3 regions of the Pseudomonas sp. NPDC098747 genome follow, and region 2 is predicted to be linked to each of the others. Evidence: riboswitches for the same ligand, from Rfam matches in the RefSeq annotation. Region 2 holds a riboswitch; each other region holds the start of a gene.
What was found. Region 2 has a riboswitch for cobalamin ahead of cobO (cob(I)yrinic acid a,c-diamide adenosyltransferase). Riboswitches for the same ligand answer to the same signal wherever they lie in the genome.
Positions count from the first base shown of each region.

Region 1: another riboswitch for cobalamin. It lies ahead of cobW (cobalamin biosynthesis protein CobW); the one in region 2 lies ahead of cobO (cob(I)yrinic acid a,c-diamide adenosyltransferase).
Region 3: another riboswitch for cobalamin. It lies ahead of ACIQVE_RS22780 (ABC transporter substrate-binding protein); the one in region 2 lies ahead of cobO (cob(I)yrinic acid a,c-diamide adenosyltransferase).

Region 1 is NZ_JBIWAL010000005.1:59,201-61,462, reverse strand. It holds cobalamin riboswitch at 861-1,073, shown strand; gene cobW (cobalamin biosynthesis protein CobW) at 1,173-2,243, shown strand; gene cobN (cobaltochelatase subunit CobN) at 2,247-2,262, shown strand, end outside.
Region 2 is NZ_JBIWAL010000036.1:32,985-35,246, reverse strand. It holds gene ACIQVE_RS20195 (PQQ-dependent sugar dehydrogenase) at 1-44, opposite strand, end outside; gene ACIQVE_RS20190 (hypothetical protein) at 111-695, opposite strand; cobalamin riboswitch at 859-1,086, shown strand; gene cobO (cob(I)yrinic acid a,c-diamide adenosyltransferase) at 1,167-1,778, shown strand; gene ACIQVE_RS20180 (cobyrinate a,c-diamide synthase) at 1,775-2,262, shown strand, end outside.
Region 3 is NZ_JBIWAL010000047.1:7,026-9,287, forward strand. It holds gene ACIQVE_RS22775 (FecCD family ABC transporter permease) at 1-317, opposite strand, end outside; gene ACIQVE_RS22780 (ABC transporter substrate-binding protein) at 314-1,327, opposite strand; cobalamin riboswitch at 1,469-1,663, opposite strand; gene ACIQVE_RS22785 (diguanylate cyclase domain-containing protein) at 1,886-2,262, shown strand, end outside.

The DNA.
Region 1 (2,262 bases), on a different contig from region 2:
TGGGGTGGATCCGTTGCTGCGGGTGGGGCTGATTAGGGTTCCGCCCTTACGGCGGGTCACTTTTTCCAGACGCCGAAAAAGTAACCAAAAAGGCTTTACCCTGACGTTCGGCCCGCTCGCTGGGGCTCGGGGTTCCTTCGCTCCGGGACTGATCCGGGCGCATCGCCTCCGGTTTGCTGCGCTGCACCTCCTCTCGATGTGTTTGGCTTCGCCAAACGGTCGCTGCGCTCCCACCCCCGGATCAATCCCTCCACTCAGCCTGCCGACGGGGCCTTGAGATCAAGAGCTGCACTCGAGCTAACGCTCATTGTGTTGAGTGGTGAAAGGCAATGCGTTCGGCTTTTGATTTGTGGTGAATTTGCCCCTCACCCCAGCCCTCTCCCCAGGGAGAGGGGGCCGATTTCTGTTGGTTTCAAAACTTATACTCGACTCGGTATCCCACGTCGGCGCACCTCGCCCAATCGCCTCGGTCAGTCCCCTCTCCCTCAGGGAGAGGGCTAGGGTGAGGGGCTTTTGATCTGGCTTTTGATCTGGCTTTTGATGTTGCTCTTGCTCTTAGCCCCCTTCGGCAGACCGAGCGAAGGTGTTCATCCGGGGGTTAGGCGCGCAGCGCCGTGCGGCGAAGCCGCATCCATCGAGAGGAGGTGCCGCGAAGCAAACCGCAGGCGACTGCCCCCGGATGGCCACCGTAGCGAGGGAACACTGAGCCTCAGCGAAGCGCCGTACGGCGGGGCAAAGTCTTTTGGTTCCTTTTTGGCGTTTGAAAAAGGGACTCGCTGTAAGAGCGAAACCGCCAGCGGCAGCACCCGCAGCAACGGATATGCCCCCTATCCAAACATTGACCCGCCACTGCACCATGCGTAGCCTTGCGCCTTCGAGGTTCTTCGGCGATGCCGAAGCTAAGAAGGGAACGCGGTCAATGCCGCGGCTGCCCCCGCAACTGTGAACGGTGATGTTCGCTGCCACGCCACTGCAAGCTCAGTCCACTGAGCCCGCGGGAAGGCGCAGCGAATGCCAGGCCCAGCGCCTGAACGCCGTCAGCCAGGAGACCTGCCTCGTCACAGATTCTCAATTTCAACCGGGCGGGGTGATCCGGTGGCGAACTCTCCAGGCACGCACGCGCGTGGCCGGTTCTCGTCCCGTATGCCCGCCGCTTGCCAAAGGGCATACCGATGAAAACACTGGCCAAACTCCCTGTCACCATCGTCACCGGCTTCCTCGGTTCGGGCAAAACCACGTTGCTGCGGCACATGCTCGACAACGCTCAGGGCCGTCGTATCGCGGTGATCGTCAACGAGTTTGGCGAGTTGGGCATCGACGGTGAAATCCTCAAACAATGCACCATCGGTTGCAGCGAAGAAGAGGCCGTGGGCCGCGTTTATGAACTGGCCAACGGCTGCCTGTGCTGCACGGTGCAGGAAGAGTTCTTCCCGGTGATGCGCGAACTGGTTGCCCGTCGCGGCGACCTCGACCACATCCTCATCGAAACCTCCGGTCTGGCCTTGCCAAAACCGCTGGTACAAGCCTTCCAGTGGCCGGAAATCCGTAGCGCCTGCACGGTTGACGCGGTGATCACCGTGGTCGACAGCCCAGCCGTGGCCGCTGGCACTTTCGCCGCGTTCCCGGATCAGGTCGATGCCCAGCGCAAACTCGACCCGAATCTGGATCACGAATCGCCGCTGCACGAATTGTTCGCCGACCAACTGGCCAGCGCCGACCTCGTCATCCTCAACAAATCCGACCTGATCAGCCCTGAAGACCTCGCGCGCGTTCGCCTGGAAGTCGCCGAAGAGCTGCCGCCAGCGGTGAAGATCATCGAGGCCAGCAGTGGTCGCGTGCCGCTGGACGTTTTGATCGGCCTCGGCGCCGGTTCCGAAGAACACATCGACAGCCGCCACAGCCATCACGATCATCACCACGACGGTGATGACGACCACGATGACCACGATCACGACGCCTTCGATTCGATCTCCATCGAACTGCCGCAAGCCGACGAAAGCCTGTTGCTCGACGCGCTGACGCAACTGGTGGTCAAGCACGGCATCCTGCGTGTGAAGGGCTTCGCGGCAATCCCGAGCAAGCCGATGCGTTTGCTGATTCAAGGCGTGGGCACGCGTTTCGACAAGCATTTCGACCGTCAGTGGGGCGCCGATGAAGCGCGCGTCACGCGTCTGGTGTTGATCGGCCAAGAACTCGACGCCGTGCAACTCGAAGCGCAACTGCGCGCTGCGCTCAGCGTTTAACCCATGCACCTGCTCAGGA
Region 2 (2,262 bases):
CCTCCGGCGAGGGCGATGACGAAAACGAGCTGGGGCTTGCGCATTGCTGATCTTCCCTATGAATGCATTCCTAGTCATAGAGGCGCGCGCAAGCCCGATGGTTCAAATGCTCAGCCACGAGCCTCTTTGAACAACACGGCAATGCCCGGGTGGTAATTGCCAGCCTCGCTGCGCAACTTGCGATAGGCGTAGGGGAAATACCAGGCGACGGCGCAGGTGTGTTCCTTTTGCAGATCGTCGACCATGTCCTGCAATTCTTCCGGGCTGGCGCTGTGTTGGGCTTTTTGCGGGGCGACAAACAGGCAGCCGAGCTTGAGGTCGCTGGCGTAGCTGATGCGTTTGGCGTCGTTGGTGATGTCCAGCAGGGCTTGGGTCAGGTTTAGATTGTTGACGCGTGGCCAGCGTTGCGTGGCCTGGATAAACGCGCGATCTTCGGTGCCAGCCAGGAACAGGTCGGCGCGGGCATTGCGCTCGCCTTCCTCGTTCTGCTTGCGGGTGCCGGTGTCGTGCAGTGTCACAAACTCCGCCATCCAGGCGGCGGCAGAAAGCAATCCGAGATTGGCTTTCTCGTCATGCCAGTAGGGCGTGTCACTGTCGCCGCGCACGGCGTTGTAACGGTCGATACAGTCAAACCAGCGTTCAAGCACCGGGCGCAGGAATTCCAGGCGCGGATTGCTGATGATCATGCCTTGCATCGTAATCATCCTTATTGTTGTGATGTGCTTTTTCGGTAAAAGCATGGCTCTTTGATATCACTTGTTTCAGCGTGGCACAAGATTGGCGTCGGTTAATTGATCGGCGGCAGTTATTCGCTCGATGACCCCCTCTTTAATTGACGCTCCACCCCCAACCCTCTAACCTTCGCGGCTTGTTTCAGGTGCTCTGTGACCTGCGTCGACAGAGTGAAACAGGGAAGCCGGTGAGGGTTGTCTTCAAGCGAAGAACAACCACGATCCCGGCGCTGCCCCCGCAACGGTAAATGAGTAAAAACTGCGTCTTGTGCCACTGCTCAACAGCGGGAAGGCGCGCAGTCAGGCGAAACGCCGCTCATGAGCCCGGAGACCGGCCTGATTCATCCAACGGCATCACGGTGGGCGATGCCAGGCTTTTTGCCGTCTATTCTTGTGCCTGCCCGCCGTTATCCAGCCTCAACGGAGAGCTCCCCCATGACTGATTCCCCCGAGCGTGACGAGCGCCATCTGGCGCGTATGCAGCGCAAAAAAGCCGTGATTGATGAACGCATCGCCAACTCGCCCGACGAGTGCGGCCTGGTGCTGGTGCTGACCGGCAACGGCAAAGGCAAAAGCAGCTCGGCGTTCGGCATGCTCGCCCGCGCAATGGGTCACGGCATGCAGTGCGGTGTGGTGCAGTTCATCAAGGGACGCAACAGCACCGGTGAGGAGTTGTTCTTCCGCCGCTTCCCCGAGCAGGTGCGCTTTCATGTGATGGGCGAGGGTTTCACTTGGGAAACTCAGGATCGCCAACGCGACATCGCCGCAGCCGAAGCCGCGTGGGCAGTGTCCCGCGAGTTGCTGCGCGATCCGTCGATCGGTCTGGTGGTGCTCGATGAACTGAACATCGCCCTCAAGCATGGCTACCTCGACCTTGATCAGGTGCTCAGCGACTTGCAGGCGCGTCCGCCGATGCAGCACGTGATCGTCACCGGTCGCGCGGCCAAGCCGGAAATGATCGAGATGGGCGACACGGTCACCGAAATGGGCGTGCTCAAACACGCCTTTCAGGCCGGCATCAAAGCGCAGAAAGGCGTTGAACTTTGAATCAGCCACGTCACTGCCCGGCGGTATTGATTGCCGCGCCGGCCTCCGGTCAGGGCAAGACCACCGTCACTGCCGCGCTCGCCCGTTTGCATCGCAATCAAGGGCGCAAGGTGCGCGTGTTCAAGTGCGGCCCGGATTTTCTCGATCCGATGATCCTCGAGCGCGCCAGCGGTGCGCCGGTTTATCAACTCGATATGTGGATGGTCGGCGAGCAGGAAAGTCGTCGCCTGTTGTGGGAAGCCGCCGCCGAAGCCGATCTGATTCTGATCGAAGGCGTGATGGGGCTGTTTGACGGGACGCCGTCGAGCGCCGACCTGGCGCGACATTTCGGCGTACCGGTGCTCGGCGTGATCGACGGCACCGCGATGGCGCAGACCTTTGGTGCGTTGGCGTTGGGGCTGGCGCGCTATCAGCCGGACTTGCCGTTTGCGGGTGTGCTGGCCAATCGCGTCGGGACCTTGCGTCACGCGCAACTGCTTGAAGG
Region 3 (2,262 bases), on a different contig from region 2:
CCCGTCGATGCACCAGCGGAAATGCCCAGCAAATACGGATCGGCCAACGGGTTGCGCAACAGCGATTGCAGAATCACCCCGCAAGTCGCCAGGCCAGCGCCGCAAGCAGCAGCCACCAGCGCGCGCGTCAGGCGATAGTTCCAGACGATGCCCTCATCGATGGGATCGAGTACATACCCGGCCGCCCACAATTTGTTGGCCAGCACCTGGAACACCACGATGGGATCAATGGTTGTCTCACCAATGGCCACACCAGCAATCACCGCTAAAAGCAGAAACGCCAGTGCAAGCACGGTGCGTATCAACGTCGTGGTCATTTGGACAGGTCGTAACCGTTGATAGCGGTGGCCAGCGCTGCGATGCCGTCGAACGTCCTCATGCTCGCCTGCATGGCCATGGCGTCGAGAATGATGATGCGGTTGTTTTTCACGGCGTCCATGTTGCGGGTCACGGGATCGCTGCGCAGGAATTCCAGCTTCTTCAGATAGTCGTCAGCCGGGAAGCGCCGGCGATCCATGCGCGCGATGATCAGGAATGTCGGGTTGGCTTTGGCGATGGTTTCCCATCCGACGGTTGGCCATTCTTCATCCGACTCCACCACGTTGCGCACGCCCAGCGTGTCGAGCATGAAGTCTGGAACACCCTTGTGCCCGGCGACGTACGGGTCGATATCCAGACTGGCACTGGAAAACCAGACCAGTGCGCTGGTGTCTTTCAGGTTCTTGTTGTGCGCCATCGCAATTGACTTGGCGAGGCTGGCCTTGAGGTCTGCGTTCAGCTGTTGAGCACGCGGCTGAACATCAAAAATCTCACCGAACTGGGTGATGCTTTTATAGATGCTGTCGATGCGAAACGGCGCAAGACGGGTGCCGTCGGCGCCGACCAGATTGTCCTTGGCCTCGCAGTCAGAGGGCATCAAATAGGTCGGAATCTTCAGTTCGTGAAACTGCTCGCGGGTGCCGACGGCGCCTTGTGGCCCGACCATCCATTCCAGTTCGACAGCCACTAGCTGCGGGCGTTTGGCGATCACCGACTCGAAACTCGGTTCGTTATCGGCCAAGCGTTCGATCTTGTCGTTTTGCGCCTTGTACTGAGGCAGCACGTCGTTGAACCACACCGAAGTCCCGACCAATTTGTCACCCAGCCCGAGCGCGAAAAGCATCTCCGTGCCGGCCTGGCCGATCGACACCGCACGGGCAGGGGCCTGCGCGAAGGTCAGCGTGCTGCCGCAGTTTTCAATTGTCAGGGGATACTGCGTCGGTGCTGCATGGGCGAGGGCGCCAAGACCCAGGCCAGCGACGAGGGCGACAAAACGAGGCAACAGCATGATGCAATCTCCATTTGAACCGTACACGGAGCCAGGGTGTAGGGTCTGGAAACACATCTCGAACGCTGCCGGATAAGCAGTGCAAGGTCGATCACCGAAGTGACGCGCACAAAGATGTCCTTCCCGGACACCCCGCCGGTTAGTGATTGTTGCTTGGCCGGCAGGTCTCCTGACTGATGCGTCATCGCCTGCTCCAGCCTTCCCGGGAGCAATCCCAGTGGCAGTTCAGAAGCAGGCTCAGCATCTACAGTTGCGGGGGCAGTTCCGTTTGATGCGTTGGGCGCATCACGGATTCCCTATTAATCCCAATTGGAAACCGGCGGGCGGCATGGTAGCCGATCGTGGCGGTTGAGGCGAACGGGCGTGCTTGTTTCAAGCATGGGGCGGCGTCAGTCGAAGGGGCGGTGGCGAATGTGCCTTTTCCTCCCTCCTATTGAGTTGCTGCAACGATTCACCACTGCTTGTATCCTTGTTCAAGAAGAGGATGCATGGCTCCAGCTATTGCCCTGACCCAATAGACGCTGGAACGGAAAACCGGACTTTCCTTAAGGTAGTAACGTGAAGCGTGATTCCCACCTGGTTGTGCTTTTGCTGCTGGTCATCGGTTGCTCCCTGGCGTCACTGACTGTCTGGAAAGTATTGGCCTCGCGAGATCGAGCACTGGAGGAGGTGGATGTCCATGGCTTGAACCTGACCCAGGCGCTTTCTACCTACTCCGAAGGGACCGTCCGCCAAAGCTCGCTGCTGTTACTCGGGCTTGTCGAACGCCTGGAAACCGAAGGCAGTGGGCCGGCACAGATTCAGCGACTGAGTGCATTGATCAACCGCCAGGAACCGTTGATGCCACAGCTCAGTGGTATCACCATCTACGATAATCAGGGACGCTGGCTGATGTCCTCCAATCGACCGATTCCGGCCGGGGCAAACAGCAGCGA